DNA from 2 places in the Terriglobus sp. ADX1 genome. Region 2 is predicted to be linked to the other one. Evidence: riboswitches for the same ligand, from Rfam matches in the RefSeq annotation. Region 2 holds a riboswitch; the other holds the start of a gene.

Region 1 (7,800 bases), 130 kb from region 2:
CAATGAGAGGCGCTCCTGCATAAAACCGGATATTCGGCTCTCCCGTCACAAAAGGATTGGTTCGGAAGCATTCGTTCTCCTGCGCATCTAGAACCACCAGCGGTTCGTTTCCCAGAATCGAATAGGCGCAAAACGATGTGTCGCGCGGACTCTCGCGGAAGTTGATCCCGATGGCAGATTTGAAAAACTGGCGTTGCTCGTCAATCAGCGAGATCAATACGATCGGCACCCGGAAGAGTTCCGCCGCTAACTGCGTTAAGTGATCGAAACCCGGTTCCGGCTCACTATCCAGGACGCAGTAACTTTTAAGAACGCGAAGGCGCTCGGCTTCGTTGTAAGGAAGCGGCGCTGGAACCCACCCATCTGTTGAAGCCATTGTGGACAGCCTCCTGCACCTTACGAAACGCGTACTTCGCGGAATCAACAGGACAGACTTGGTATGTATAGCACAGGAAACAAGCCCGCGTATGCCATGACGTTCCGCCGCCACCGAAATGTAACAACAGCTTCTGTTCGAAACGAAATCTTCGTTACGCCGTATGCTGGAAGGGATGTTTCGCTTTTCTGATTTCGTGGGCAACGCCGCTACGGTGGTGCATCTTCGCCGGGCCATTGCCTCAGGACGGCTGCCGTCTTCCATCCTGCTGAGTGGCCCCGCAGGCAGCGGTAAGTACACTCTTTCGTTGCTGCTAACGATGTCGCTGCTTTGCGAAAATCAGCCGCGTGAAGCCCATGCCGACGGCGACCTCGCCGACTTTTGTGGACATTGCCGCAACTGTACGCGCATTGCAGAGGCAATGGACCTGCCTGCGATGGTGGATGCTGCCGTAGCCGCGCGAGAAGAGCTTCGCGAGACAGACAAGAAAGAAACGCGTGTCCTGATTCAAACGCACCCAGATGTGCTCATTCTTCCGCCTGACCCGCCGCAGCTTCTGGTCAAGCTCGGACAGGTGCGCACACTGATTCACAGCATCTATTCCTTGCCGGGCGAGGCAAAGAGCCGCGTTTATCTGTTCCCTTCTGCCGCTTTCATGAAAGAGGCGGCAAACAGTCTTCTAAAGGTGCTGGAGGAACCGCCTGCTTACGCACACATTATTCTCATGGCGGAGCATCCGGGCGAACTGCTACCCACCATCCGCAGCCGCTGCGCGCCGGTTCGTCTTGGGGCGTTGTCCGCCGCAGAGATTGAAGAACTGCTTGCCACACGAAAGCCCGAGGTAAAGCCAGCACAACGCGCTTTGATTGCGCGTCTGGCGCAGGGTGCAGCAGGCAAAGCTCTGAGCTTTGATCTTGAAAGTTATCTAACAGCGCGCGGTGACGCCATGATTCTGTTGCGCTCTGCCGTGCTTGATGCGGACCACACGGACCTGTTCAAGACCACGGAAACGTATCGTGCTGGCGCGGATGGACAGCAGAAGACACAAGCCATGCTGGCCGCACTGGCAGGACTTCTCGAAGACCTGTTGCTCCTACGCAGTGGCGTACCGGACCGCATCCGGAACGTGGATATGCGGCGCGATCTCGACACGCTTTCCGACTCTGTCACCTTCGAATGGTTGGAGAACGCTTTGCGCGGCATGGATCAGGTCATCAGCGGCATGCGTCGCAATTTGTTACGTTCGTTGTCACTGGATGCTTTCGCAGAATCCATGTCCAGCGGTCGCCGCTAAGTATTATTTGTCGATGACAAAGTGAAAGACCCGCGTGGGACCGTCCTCTGGCAACAGGTACAGGTCATTGCCTTTGAGTGTCATGCCTTCCGCGCTGTAAAGACGACCACGATCCGTCGTTCCTGATGCAAGGGAACGCACAGGCTTCATCGACGGCCATTCGTACCAGTCGAGCGCGCCGGTAGTCTTCGTCAGATTGCCACCGCCCACCAGCATCCCGTTTACAAACTTGATGTCCTGATATTGGTTCTGCGATGGCGTATCGATCACGCGAATCACTTTGCCATCCATGCCAAGGACATACAACTTGCGACTACCCCAGTTGCCTGCAATGAGCGAGTCTTTTGTGACCGCAACACAACCGATGTGATCCGCAACGGAGATCTTGCGTTTGACCTTCAGCGTTTTCTTATCCAGTTCGAGTAATGTCGCGCTGCTGTTTGGTTTGTACTCCGCCACAGGAACCCAGATGGAATCGCCGCTGATGGAAAATCCGCCAGGGTGATAGCGCTCGCCATCGGTAACATCCACCTGCCGCTCAAACACGCCTGTCTTCCGGTTGAACTGATGCAGATAGCCTATGTGCGTATTGGAATCTACAGATGTTACCCAGATGTGTTCCTTATCCAGATCGATGCCCTGCACATGAAACACCGTGCCCTGCAGCACCTGCACGTCTGCCATCCGCGCATGCTCAATGCCCTGCACTTGCGCGGCAACTGGAAGCGACAAGCCAAGAACCATCATCATTACTCGCAACATCATGCGATCAGCATAAGCGATTCGGTAAACTGTCATCGTGCAGGTCAGGCTGTCTTCGGACAGCTTGTTAAACGGGGAAGCTGGTGTGAATCCGGCGCTGTCCCGCAACGGTGATGGGAAATCGTTATTTCCCCAAGTCCGACTACCGGCCTGCCGCCACCACCATGGAAGCGTTGAAACGCTGACCGTGGGTGCGCTTGAGGCTACCGCTCTCGTGGATTGGAACGGTGACCACTGCCTGCTTTCGTGCGTTTACGCGCGTTGTTGCATGCCTGCGCATGGGTGGTTCCCTCAGGTACTTAGGAGAGAACCGAAAATGGCAACACAGGCACTTACAACACTTCCCAAGCTGAAGACAGCAAACCTCGGCTTCCCGCGCATGGGACGGCAGCGCGAACTGAAGTTTGCTCTGGAGGGATTCTGGACGGGCAAGCGCACCGAAGCCGAACTTCTGGAAACCGCTGCAACTCTTCGTGCGGAGCATTGGAAGCTCCAGCAGTCTGCGGGCATCGACTTCATTCCAGCTAACGATTTCTCGCTTTATGACCAGGTGCTGGACACGTTGGTTCTGATTGGCGCTACGCCCGAGCGCTTTGGCAACGGCAAGGTCACGCTGGAACGCTACTTCAGCATGGCCCGTAACAGCAAAGAACAAACCGCCATGGAGATGACCAAGTGGTTCGATACGAACTACCACTACCTGGTACCCGAATGGAGCGCCGAACTTCCCTTCACAGTCGACACAACGAAGCTGCTGAATGAAATTGCAGAGGCGCGTGCACTCGGCATCGAGCCTCGCCCTGTCCTCATCGGACCTCTGACCCTGCTTCTCCTCGGCAAGGGCGTAGATGGCTTTGATCCCTTCACGCTCGCAGATAAGGTCGTGGCTGCTTACAAGTCTGTTCTTCAGGCACTGGAACAGCAGAACATTGAGTGGGTTCAGATCGACGAACCGATCCTCGCTACTGATCTCCCCCAAGGCGCAGCAGAGTTTTTCCGCACCGCGTATGCGGAACTGAAGAAGGTTCCAATCAAGCTGGTATTGACTACCTACTTCGATCGTCTCGGCAACAATCTGCCACTCGCTGTTGAAGCACGCACCGCAGGCATCCATATTGATCTAGTTCGTGCGCCACAACAGTTTGACGAGGTTCTTGCTGTGCTCGCACCGGAGCAGATTCTGAGTCTCGGTGTGGTGGAAGGCCGCAACATCTGGCTAACAGATTTTGCCGTTGCGCGCGAGTTTCTCTCAAAGGCTATTGCCAAGCTGGGAGCAGAGCGCGTTATTTTTGCCCCGTCGTGCTCGTTGCTGCACGTACCGCATGATTTGCGAAGCGAAACCAAGCTGCCAGTGCGCGTCAAAAGCTGGCTGCGTTTCGCAGAAGAGAAACTCGCAGAGATCGCGGCGCTTGCTTCTTCTGACGAAGAAGCATTCACGGCGAATGTAGCTGCGATTGCCGATCGTGCAGCGGCGGAATCCTCCACGAATCAGGAAGTGCGTTCGAAGCTTGCAGCATTGCTGGAATCGGACTTTGCACGCAAGTCGCCTTACAGCGAGCGCACGACGAAGCAGCGCGCTGAACTTGGGTTGCCGCTCTTCCCCACTACCACCATCGGCTCCTTCCCGCAGACGGCAGAGGTGCGTAAGCATCGCGCTGCATTCAAGCATGGCCACGAATCAGCAGAAGCGTACGAGGCATTCCTTCGCGAAGCCACGGAGCACTGCATCCGCCAGCAGGAAGAGATAGGCCTGGACGTGCTGGTTCACGGCGAGTTCGAACGCAATGACATGGTCGAATATTTCGCTGAATTTCTGGAAGGCTTCGTCTTCACGGAGAACGGCTGGGTGCAGAGCTATGGTTCGCGTTGCGTGAAGCCGCCCATCATCTTCGGCGACGTTTCTCGTCCGCAACCGATGACGGTGAAATGGACAGACTATGCTCGTTCGCTCACATCGCGTCCCATGAAGGGTATGCTCACAGGGCCCATCACAATTCTGCAGTGGTCGTTTGTGCGCAACGATATCCCGCGTCAGCAAACGGCATGGCAGATTGCTCTTGCACTACGTTCCGAAGTCAATGACCTGGAGGCTGCAGGCATCCGCATCATTCAGGTGGACGAGCCTGCGCTGCGTGAAGGTTTGCCGCTTCGTCATGCCGATTGGGAAAGTTATCTGGACTGGGCAGTCAAAGCATTCCGACTCTCCACCAGTGGCGTGGAAGACGAGACACAGATTCATACGCACATGTGCTACTGCGAGTTTGAAGATGTGTTGCCTTCCATCGCTGCACTCGATGCAGACGTCATCTCGATGGAGTCTGCCCGTTCACGTATGGAACTGTTGAACGCCTTCCGTGCACATGGCTATCCCAACGAAATCGGACCGGGCGTGTATGACATTCACTCACCTCGCGTACCTTCTGCAGAAGAGATGGGCGAATTGCTGGGACTGGCGATCAACGCTCTCAAGCCGGGACAGGTATGGGTTAATCCGGATTGCGGTTTGAAGACGCGTGGATGGCCAGAGACAGTCGAGGCATTGAAGAACATGTGCCAGGCTGCGGTTCAGGCACGCATTCATTTCACGGAGTAATTCAACGGAGGGTGGGTCATTGCGATCCGCCCTCTGAATGCAAATGCCGTATGTCAATGTTTTGTATCTGAACTCCCTGACTCAGCAGGCATTACGTAATCCACACATAGGGTTGCAACAATCGCCGTATCTTGTTATCTTGAATAAGTGCTTCGGCGCGTGCACTCGTAGCTCAGCTGGATAGAGCAATTGGCTACGAACCAATAGGTCGGAGGTTCGAATCCTTCCGAGTGCACCATACCTTTTAGAAAGGCCACTCTTCGGAGTGGCCTTTCTGCTTTGCTATCTAACTTATTTCGCAGTAGATAATCCGAGTCCCGGCGTCAGTGTTTTCCCGTTGATCCCCTCAGGCGACCACGCGCTCACAATCGCCTTCGCAATCTTCGCCACGGTCACTTCGCCTTCGTTGTCCACGCTCCACCCTTTGTCGGTGTTCTCGTAGGTGTAGACCGCCAGAACAATCGGGCCAGACTTCGCTGCAATGATTGCCACATCCGACCGCGTGGCATCCAGCGATCCGGTCTTGCTGGCAATGCCGCTTCCCTCTTCGGTGTTGTCCAACGACTCCAAATAACGCGGAATGGTATCGCGGTAAAACTGATTGCGGAGCATCTCGATTGCCGATTTGCAGGCTACCTGAGCTTTCGCAGGATCAACCGCAGGCTGACCGGCGATGTTCAGATCGCAGCGGCCAATCTTCTCCATCACGCTGCTGATCTGTCGCGCCGTCGTCTTACCCAAACCAAACTTCTTCTGATCGGCCGGCATGGGGCCGACGGCTGGCTTGGAAACCTTCTTGTACAACCATGTCTGATCCAAACCAAGCGCTGTCATATTGTCATCGACCTTCTTCGTTGTGAAGCGGTCAATCATCATGTTGGTGGCGGTATTGTCGCTGACAATGACCATCATCGTGGTCACATCCTTCAGCGTGATGGTCAATGGCGTATCGAAAAAGTGCAGCACACCGGAACCGCCGACACTTTCGCCCGGCTGCAGTGTCAGCTTCTCGTCCCATGCGGCATGTCCCAGGCCAATCTCACGCATTGCCGTCCACAGCATTGCCAGCTTGATGGTGCTTGCCGTCTGCACCGGCTTGTCCGCATCGATGGCAATCGTCTTGTCTGTGTTGAGCTGATGGGCATAGAGGGCTACTTTGCCGTGATGCTGCGCGATGATCTGCTGCACAGCATTCGTCACAGCGTCCTGCGACTGCGCAATGGCAGTAGAGCTATACGCCAGGAAGGACAAACTCACGGCGCAAAAGGAGGTGCGAATGGTTCGGTGGAACATGCGGAGGAACATGTCCGCAATGCTATCCGAGCAGCTTGCCTAAATCCATGCCACCCAGCATGCCCTGCGTCTCTGACTGCATCTGAGCATCAGCCTTGCGACCAGCTTCGTTAATCGCTGCAGTGATCAGGTCTTCCAGCATCTCAATGTCGCCGGAAGCGGCGGACAAGACATTGGGGTCCAGCTTGAGCCGCAGCAGTTCTTTGCGACCGTTGACGCGAGCCGTTACCAGCCCACCGCCTGAAGTGGCTTCAGCGGTAGTGGTGGCGAGCTTCTCTTCCATCTGGGCCTGCATGTGCTGCGCCTGCCCCATCATCTCCTGCAGTTTTCCGAAATCCATTGGAAGACTCCTAATCCTTTCGGAGATCAAACACTGTGCTGATCTCCGCGTTAAACAGCTTCTGCGCCTTCTGCACGGTTGGATGATCCAAAGCCTTCGCCTGAACGGAACCTGTCCGCGGCTTCTTCGGCTCCTTCGGTTTGCTGTCAACAGCAGCGGGAACGACGTTGATCTTTACACCGGCAAGACCTTTTTCGCGAAGCGCAGCCTTGATGATTGCTTCCACATCTGCGCGGAAGATGGTGCCAATCATCGGCTTGGAGAGTGAAACTTCGATCTTCACTTCGCCATCAGCAATGGTCCACTGGCTCTCTTCCAATTGCTCTGCTGCGGAGTTGTTCTTCTTCGTCGCAAAGAGAGCCTCGACTGCTGCAGCTTGCAACTCGGCCGTACCAGCAGCGGCAGAGTTGGTTGCTACCGGCTGCGATGCGGGCTCTGTGGCCTCTGGATCAGCTTCAGGAGGCGTCATGCTCTCCCAGGAAGGATCGTAGCTCTCATCGGCCTGAGCGGAGATTGCAACCGGCTCTTCCAGAACGATAGGCGATGGCGGCACATGGGTATTCAACCCCGTGCTGGGCTCCGGCATGGTGATGACGCCGGGCTGGGCCAGCGGCGAGACATTCGCAGGCTCTTTTACCGGTTCGGGAGCCAGTGCGAGGTTCCCTTCCGTCTGCGGCTGCGAGATCACGCTCGCCACGGGGCGCGCCGATGACTCCACGGTACTGGAAGCGAAGGGCGAAGTTGCAATGGAAGGCGCAGGAGCCGCTTGCGTGCGCGGAGCAGCAGCTTCAGGCGTTCCGCTGAAGCGCGACGGTGCGGCAGATGGCCGTGGAGCAGGCGCAGAAGCAGCGGGAACGGCAGCGCGCTGCGGCGGCAGAACACGCGGTGTGGGATTGCCCGTTGTCTTCGGCAGTTGCGCGAGAAACTCTTCCACCGGCACCAGACGTTGCAGGTGCACCAGCTTGATCAGCCCCATCTCCAGGTGCAACCGCTGTTCCTGTCGGAAGCCGAGGTCGTCGAACGTGCGCAGCATCACGTTCAGGAAACGCGTCAGTTCTTCTTCCGTGAACAGCAACGCGCTCCGCACAGCGCGGCGGCGTTCATCCGGGCTGATCTGCAGCAGGTCGCTGGAGTTTTCATCT
Region 2 (7,800 bases):
ATCTGATTGCAGGATTACCGCACCAGACGGTTGAGTCTTGGTCGCATTCCTTGCAGACGGCGATTGGCTCTGATGTGGAGCATGTGTCGGTCTACATGCTGGAAGTGGATGAGGACTCGCGGCTGGGGCGTGAACTGATTGGCCCCGGTGTTCGCTATGGAGCGCATGCTGCACCGACGGATTCGCTGGTGACGGATTTGTATGCTCAGGCTTGCGAAACATTTGATGCCGCAGGGCTGGCGCAGTATGAGATCTCGAACTTTGCGCGTCCAGGCTATGAGTCGCGGCATAACCTGAGGTACTGGAAGCGTGATGCGTATTTCGGCTTCGGGCTGGATGCGCATTCCATGCTGCGCTCACAAGCGGATGGACGCGCCTCGCGCTTTGCCAACGGCGATGAACTCGATCCCTACATTGCAGGCAACGAAGCCGTTGAAGTGGAACACATCGACATGCTGGGCGAGTGGGAAGAGAGTATCTTCCTGGGACTGCGGTTGGTGGAAGGCGTTTCCATTGCGGAGCTACGGGAATCGTTTCCTGCCGCTTGGCTGGATGCTTTTGTAGAGCGTGTGCAGAGCCTGCAGTGCGATGAACTGATGCGGTTGGAAGATGGCCGCACCATGCTGACCCAGCAGGGACGCATCGTGTCATCGAGCATCTTCGGCGAATTGCTGGCGGATGAGCCAGCCGTGGCATGAGTGCTCCCAAAAGATTAGGAGAAGTAACGATGGAAGTAATTGACCTGCGCAGCGACACCGTGACCAAGCCTACGCCGGAGATGCGTGCGGCTATGGCATCTGCCGAAGTGGGCGATGACGTGTACAGCGAAGACCCGACGGTGAATCGCCTGGAAGAGCGCGCTGCAGAGGTCTTTGGCATGGAAGCGGCGATTTTTGTCCCTACCGGATCGATGGGGAACCAGATTGCTCTGCGTCTGCACACAGAGCCGGGAAGGGAAGTCGTCTGCGAATCGCGTGCGCATGTGCTGGATTGGGAGATGGGCATGGCTGCAATGTTCAGCGGATGCCAGCTTCGTACAGTGCAGGGGCAGCGCGGCATTCTTCGCTGGAAGGATATTGAGCCGGCGCTTGCCACAACGGGTTTGTATTACAAGGCGCAGACAGGCCTGATCTGGGTAGAGAACACGCACAACATGGCAGGTGGATCGGTCACACCGCTTGCGGTGATGCGCGAGCTTCGCGATGGTGCGCATGGTCGCGGATTGCCGATTCATTTGGATGGTGCGCGTGTTTTTAATGCCGCCACCGCGTTGAAGACAGATGTAGCCACACTCACCGCAGGCTACGACTCCGTGAACTTCTGCTTGTCGAAAGGACTGTGCGCACCGGTGGGATCGCTGCTGGTGAGCTCACGCAAGAACATCGACAAGGCGAGGCGCATTCGCAAGGCGCTGGGTGGTGGCATGCGTCAGGCTGGCGTGCTGGCCGCGGCTGGATTGATTGCGCTGGATGTGATGTCAAAGCGGCTGGATGACGACCACGCCAATGCAAAGCTGCTGGCACAGCAGATCGCGGGAGTCGAAGGTATCTCTGTCGATCCCGCGGAAGTGGAGACAAACATTGTCATCTTCCGCACGGAGTTTGACGCGCCTGCTTATGTCGCTTTGCTGAAAGAGCGTGGTGTGCTGGCCAGCGCGATTAATGGAAATACAGTTCGTTTTGTTACGCATCATGATGTAAGCGGTGAACAATGCGCGCGTGCTGGCGAGATTGCCGTAGAGGTTGCTGCTCAGATGCTTCTTAAAACCGCATAAAACACGGCGTTTACGCGGTACACTGGCAATACACGTTTTGGTGCAATTCTAAAGAGGGATTGCTTTCTTCAACACAAGCGCAGCGGAATGCATTGGGAAGCGCGGTGAGAATCCGCCACTGCCCCGCAACTGTAAGCGCGCATCTTCGGAAATGCTTTTCGGAGACATATTCTTTCGTGACACGGCTATCACTGCGTAAGTGGGAAGACGGCATGTGCGAGATACGAAAGCAATGTGCGATGCGCGTAAGTCAGGAGACCGATTCCACTGCTGGTTGTAAGCCATGCTCCCGCGGGGGAAGCAGAGGAGAATTCTGATATGTATCGCATCGCTCAGAAGCGACGCGCGGCCGCGCAATTGTGCGCAGTTGCTGTGTGCGCCTTTACTGCATCGGTTGCACACGCTGTTGTTGTCCGCGGCGTCGTCCGCGATCCGCTGGGACGTCCTATCACCGTTGCACATGTGCGACTGGTCAAAGGGACGCAGGTGGTGGCATCCACTGTCACGCAGCCAGATGGTTCTTTTGAAATTCGCTCCACGGAAGATGGTCGCTTCCTCTTGATTGCGGATGCGCCAACATTCTCTCCGCAGGTGAGCGATACGTTTTATGGGCGGCAATGGGACCTGGTGCAGAAAAATCTGCAACTGTCGATCAGCTCCATCAAGCAGGACATTACCGTAACTGCGACAGGCGAACCGACGCCCGTGCAGCAGACCAGCGCCAGCGTGTCGTTGATCGACCCTCAGGCTTTGAGCACGCGTGCTGGCGTGGTGAATGAGCTTCGTCTGCAGCCCGGTGTAGCGATGGTGCAGACCGGGCAGTATGGCGGAGTAACGTCAATGTTTGTGCGTGGCGCAAACTCTGATGCAAACAAAGTGCTGATTGACGATGTGCCTGCGAACGATGTGGGTGGTGTGTTTGATTACGGCACGGTATCGTCTACTGCGCTTTCCACGATCGAGACACATCGCGGGCCCGACAGCATTCTGTACGGAACCGATGCACGCGCCGGCGTGGTTCGTTTTGAAACGCCGCATGGAGCCACATTGAAGCCCGTGCTGACGTACTCCGGCGATGCGGGCAATCTGCACACGTGGCGTAATGAGGGCACTCTCTCCGGTACGTATGGCAAGGCCGATTACTTCGGCGCTTTCTCGCGCTTTGATAGCTCCAATGCTTTGCCGAATGATCGTTATCACGCTGCAACCGCTGCGGCGAACCTAGGGTACAGCTTCAGCGCGAATACAAGCGTTCGCGGCACCGTGCGTAATTCAGTGAGTGCTGTGGGGATTCCGGGTGCATGGGACTTCCAGGGGCTTGCGCAGAACGGTAAGCAAGCCGATCAGGATACGTACTTCAGCGGTGTGCTGGATGACACACGCGGCAACGGTTGGCACAACACGCTCCGCTACATTGGCGCACGGAAGCGTGAGCAGTCTCGTTACTTTGCCGCTGTAGGCACGCCGGATGGCTACGGCGAATATTTTGGCAACACGGTGACGATTCGCGGTGCCAACGGAACGAAGGCCACAGGTCAGGTCATCGTTGGTTATGACCCATTTCCTACTTACTACGAGATGGTGAACAATCGCGATGGGCTGGACTATCGCACCAGCTATAGCTTCAATCGCCATTTAACCTTGCTGGGCGGCTTCCGATTCCAGGATGAGCGCGGTGCGTATCGCTATCCGCTGTATGGCGAAAACGACCAGGTGGGTCGCAGCAATTACGACTACACGCTGGAACTGCATGGTGATGCGTGGCATCGGTTGTTTTATACCGTTGGTGGAGCGATCCAGCGTAACTCACTGTATGGAACCGAGGGCCAGCCCCAGATCGGGCTTTCGTACTACGCTCTGCAACCGGGACGCGGATGGTTTCATGGCACACGTCTTCGCTTCCAGTTTGCGAAGGGTGTGCAGGAACCAAGTCTGAATGCGCAGCTTTCATCGCTCTATCAGAAGCTGATTGCGATTGGAGATCCCGCGGATATTACGAAGTTCAACGTAAGTCCGATCGGCGCGCAGCGCAGCCGCGTGTATGAGGGCGGAGTGGATCAGAATATTTATTCTGACCGCGCCATTCTGCATGTGACTTATTTTCATTCCTCGTACGGACGCGGAACGGAAGGCGTTCCAGTGACATTGTTCAACGCGTATTTCCACCAGAACCTGCCGGTGGCGTTGGGTAGCTTCTATCTCAATTCGCTGGATACGCGTTCTGTAGGCGTGGAGTCGTGGTTTGAGTACCAGGTTACGAATCACCTCTTCCTGCGTGCTGGATATACGTATCAGGATTCACTGGTGAAGCAGTCGTTCTCCAGCGATGCACTGGCGGCGTTGGGTGGCTCCACGACGATTAACCCGAACTATCCCGGCATTCCCATTGGGCAGTATTCGCCGCTGGTCGGACAGCGTCCGTTCCGTCGTCCGCCGCAGACAGGCTTCTTCCTGGCTCAGTACACGACAGCAAAGTGGTCAGCGGCTGTGAAGGGCGCGGTTGCTTCGCGGGCGGATGATTCCACCTTTATCGATGCCTATTCCAACTCGTCGTTCGATAATTCCATGCTGCTTCCCAACCGGAATCTTGATCCCGGATTTACGAAGTTGGATGCGAACTTCACGTACCAGGTGAGGCCATCGGTAGCGGTGTTTTCGCAGTTGGACAATCTGCTCAATAACCAACATATGGGGCCAATCGGCTATCCATCGTTGCCGTTTACCTTCCGTGCAGGGTTGAAGCTACGTTTCCCGCACGAGTAATCCATTGTGCAAGTGTTGAACATGCGCCACGGCTGAGTAAAAAGGCCCACACTGAGCGTCTCATCAGTGTGGGCCTTTATGATTTGGGCCGGAGGAATCTCATGTTGGCACGACTTCGTTTTGCATGTACTGCTTTTGCGCTTCTTTTTGCGGCGCTTCCTTCTCACGCACAGGAAGGTCCGTATGACGTTCGAGTCGTGTTGCGCGCTGAAAACAAGGGACAGGCTGCGACGTTGCAACAGAACGATCTGCGCGTGCAGTTTGCTGGTAAGAAAGTGCCCGTGCAGCGGTTGGAACCGCTGCTTGCAAACCGCGCAAAGCCTGTTGAGGTAGCCATCCTGATTGATGACAGCCTGCGGGGCAGCTTTGGTAATCAGGTGGATGAAATCCGTCGGTTCGCGGCTGATCTTGTAGCCGAGCACGTCACTGTGGGCGTGGCGTATATGCAGAATGGCCGCGCTGTATTTGGTGGTGGTGGATTCACCTCTGACCCTGAAGTGGTGTCGAAGCAGTTGCGGCTATCCCAAGGCGGTGCAGGTATAAGTGCAAGCCCGTATTTCTGCCTGCAGGATCTGATCAAGAACTGGCCGGGCGATAAGACAGCGCCGCGTGCCGTGTTGATGATTACGAATGGCATTGATCTATATAACGGCGCACCTACGCCGAATAATCAGTACAGCCCCTACGTGCAGTCAGCAATTCAGGATGCACAGCGAGCGGGCGTCCCGGTGTATTCCATTTACTACGGTCGTTTCGACACGCATCCCGGCTTTGCCAGCTTCAGTGGACAGAGCTACCTTGGCGATCTCGCCGATTCAACCGGCGCGAATACGTTCAATCAGGGAAGCCTGAACCCGCCCAGCATCAGCCCGTATCTGAAGCAATTTGAGAAGAACCTGAGTGAGAGCTGGCTACTGTCATTCCAGGTGGGAACGCGCAAGTTGGAACAGCTCAAAGTTGATGGAGCAAAGGGAACCAAGCTCTATGTGCAGCGCATGGCGCAGGGCCGCGACGTAACGGCGGGTGGCGTTCTTCGCTAGAGAAGATTGAGTAAGTAACAAACAGAGAAGCCCCGGATTGCTCCGGGGCTTCTCTGTTGTACGTGCTTGGGCTTAGTACATGCCGTCCATGCCGCCGCCGTGGTTGTGGCCGCCACCTGCCGGAGCTGCCTTCTCCGGAATCTCTGCGATGAGAGCTTCCGTGGTGAGCAGCAGGCCGGAGATGCTGGCTGCGTTCTGCAGAGCCGTGCGGGTTACCTTGGTGGGGTCGATGACGCCAGCGGCAACCAGATCTTCAAACTTGCCGGTTGCTGCGTTGTAGCCCTGGTTGTCCTTGGACTCCAGGATCTTGCCCACAACTACTGCACCCTCTTCACCAGCGTTGGCAACGATCTGACGCAGGGGCTCTTCGATGGCGCGGCGGATGATCGATGCACCGATCTTCTCGTCGCCTTCGAGGGTCTTGATGAGAGCATCGACGTCTGCCGCGGTGCGAACCAGAGCCACACCACCGCCCGGGACGATGCCTTCTTCAACGGCTGCACGGGTTGCGTGCATTGCGTCTTCCACGCGTGCCTTCTTTTCCTTCATCTCGGTCTCGGTAGCTGCACCGACCTTGATGACAGCAACGCCACCGACCAGCTTAGCGAGGCGCTCTTGCAGCTTCTCGCGATCGTAATCGGAGGTGGTCTTCTCAACCTGGCTGCGGATCTCACGCACGCGACCGTCGATGTCGGCTTCCTTGCCGGCGCCGTCGATGATGGTGGTGTTGTCCTTGTCGATGGAGACGCGCTTCGCGGTACCCAGATCCTCAAGCTTCACGGACTCCAGCTTGATGCCAAGGTCTTCCGTGATGGCCTTGCCACCGGTCAGGATGGCGATGTCGCCCAGCATAGCCTTGCGGCGGTCGCCGAAGCCAGGAGCCTTCACCGCAGCCACATTCAGCGTGCCACGCAGCTTGTTGACCACGAGGGTTGCGAGAGCCTCACCGTCCACGTCTTCCGCGATGATGACCAATGCCTTGCCGGTACGAGCAACCTGCTCCAGCAGCGGCAGCAGATCCTTCATGGCCGAGATCTTCTTCTCGTAGATGAGGATGTACGGATCGTCGAACGAAGCTTCCATGCGCTCTGCATCGGTCACGAAGTAGGGCGACAGGTAGCCACGGTCAAACTGCATACCTTCCACGACGTCGAGCTGGGTCTCCATGCTCTTCGCTTCTTCCACGGTGATGACGCCGTCCTTGCCAACCTTCTTCATCGCTTCGGCAATGATGGTGCCGATCTGCGAATCCGAGTTTGCCGAGATGGTGCCCACCTGAGCGATCATGTCGCCGGAAACCGGCTTCGACAGCTTCGACAGAGCGCCGCCCGAGACGTTGCCCTGTTCATCGCGCTTGCCCACAATAGCCTCAACAGCCTTGTCGATACCGCGCTTCAGAGCGGTCGGGTTTGCACCGGCTGCAACGGTCTTCACGCCTTCGCGGTAGATTGCCTGAGCCAGAACCGTTGCGGTGGTGGTGCCGTCGCCGGCAACGTCAGAGGTCTTGGAAGCGACTTCCTTGACGAGCTGTGCGCCCACGTTCTCGATCGGGTCCTTCAGTTCGATTTCCTTGGCGACGGTAACGCCGTCCTTGGTGATCGTCGGGGAACCGAACTTCTTCTCGATAACAACGTTGCGGCCCTTGGGACCGAGGGTGACCTTGACGGCGTCCGCGAGCGTATTCACGCCGCGCAGAATAGCCTGACGGGAATCTTCACCGTGCAGAATTACCTTTGCCATTGTCTTTCTTCCTTTACATTCGCGCTCATTGCGCGAGTTGATTCAAAACTGTCACTGCCGATAGAGCAGAAGGGAAGCTGAGCATTCATTCCAGTCAGCGAAGGGCGCAAAGCGCATCCGCTGCATGCAATGCTTACTTGAGGATTCCGAGGACTTCTTCTTCGCGCATGATCAGGAAGTCTTCGCCGTCCAGCTTGATTTCCGTGCCGGAGTACTTGCCGAAGAGAACCGTGTCGCCAGCCTTAACGTCCAGCGGGAAGACCTTGCCTTCATCGTTGCTCTTGCCCTTGCCAACGCTGATGACGGTGCCCTGCTGGGGCTTTTCCTTAGCGGAGTCGGGGATGATGATGCCGCCGCGAAGCGTCTCGCCCTCTTCCAGGCGGCGCACCAGAATGCGGTCATGCAGCGGTGTGAAAGTCGATGCCATGGTGTTTCGTTCTCCTTGGGTAATGGTCGATGGAGGTAATTAGCACTCCATCATTC

What was found. Region 2 has a riboswitch for cobalamin ahead of JAO32_RS05665 (TonB-dependent receptor). Riboswitches for the same ligand answer to the same signal wherever they lie in the genome.
Region 1: it holds a riboswitch for cobalamin, as region 2 does, so the genes downstream of both, metE (5-methyltetrahydropteroyltriglutamate--homocysteine S-methyltransferase) here and JAO32_RS05665 (TonB-dependent receptor) in region 2, are expected to answer to the same signal.

The regions. Positions count from the first base shown of each region.
Region 1 is NZ_JAEDXV010000006.1:159,772-167,571, forward strand. Features, by position in the region: gene JAO32_RS06195 (sensor domain-containing phosphodiesterase) at 1-376, opposite strand, end outside; gene JAO32_RS06200 (DNA polymerase III subunit) at 552-1,670, shown strand; gene JAO32_RS06205 (DUF6454 family protein) at 1,674-2,468, opposite strand; cobalamin riboswitch at 2,457-2,600, shown strand; gene JAO32_RS06210 (hypothetical protein) at 2,575-2,712, opposite strand; gene metE (5-methyltetrahydropteroyltriglutamate--homocysteine S-methyltransferase) at 2,749-5,025, shown strand; tRNA gene JAO32_RS06220 (tRNA-Arg) at 5,187-5,263, shown strand; gene JAO32_RS06225 (serine hydrolase) at 5,317-6,282, opposite strand; gene JAO32_RS06230 (YbaB/EbfC family nucleoid-associated protein) at 6,341-6,658, opposite strand; gene dnaX (DNA polymerase III subunit gamma/tau) at 6,669-7,800, opposite strand, start outside.
Region 2 is NZ_JAEDXV010000006.1:31,788-39,587, forward strand. Features, by position in the region: gene hemW (radical SAM family heme chaperone HemW) at 1-698, shown strand, start outside; gene JAO32_RS05660 (threonine aldolase family protein) at 728-1,774, shown strand; cobalamin riboswitch at 1,814-2,055, shown strand; gene JAO32_RS05665 (TonB-dependent receptor) at 2,093-4,537, shown strand; gene JAO32_RS05670 (hypothetical protein) at 4,639-5,577, shown strand; gene groL (chaperonin GroEL) at 5,650-7,317, opposite strand; gene JAO32_RS05680 (co-chaperone GroES) at 7,451-7,744, opposite strand.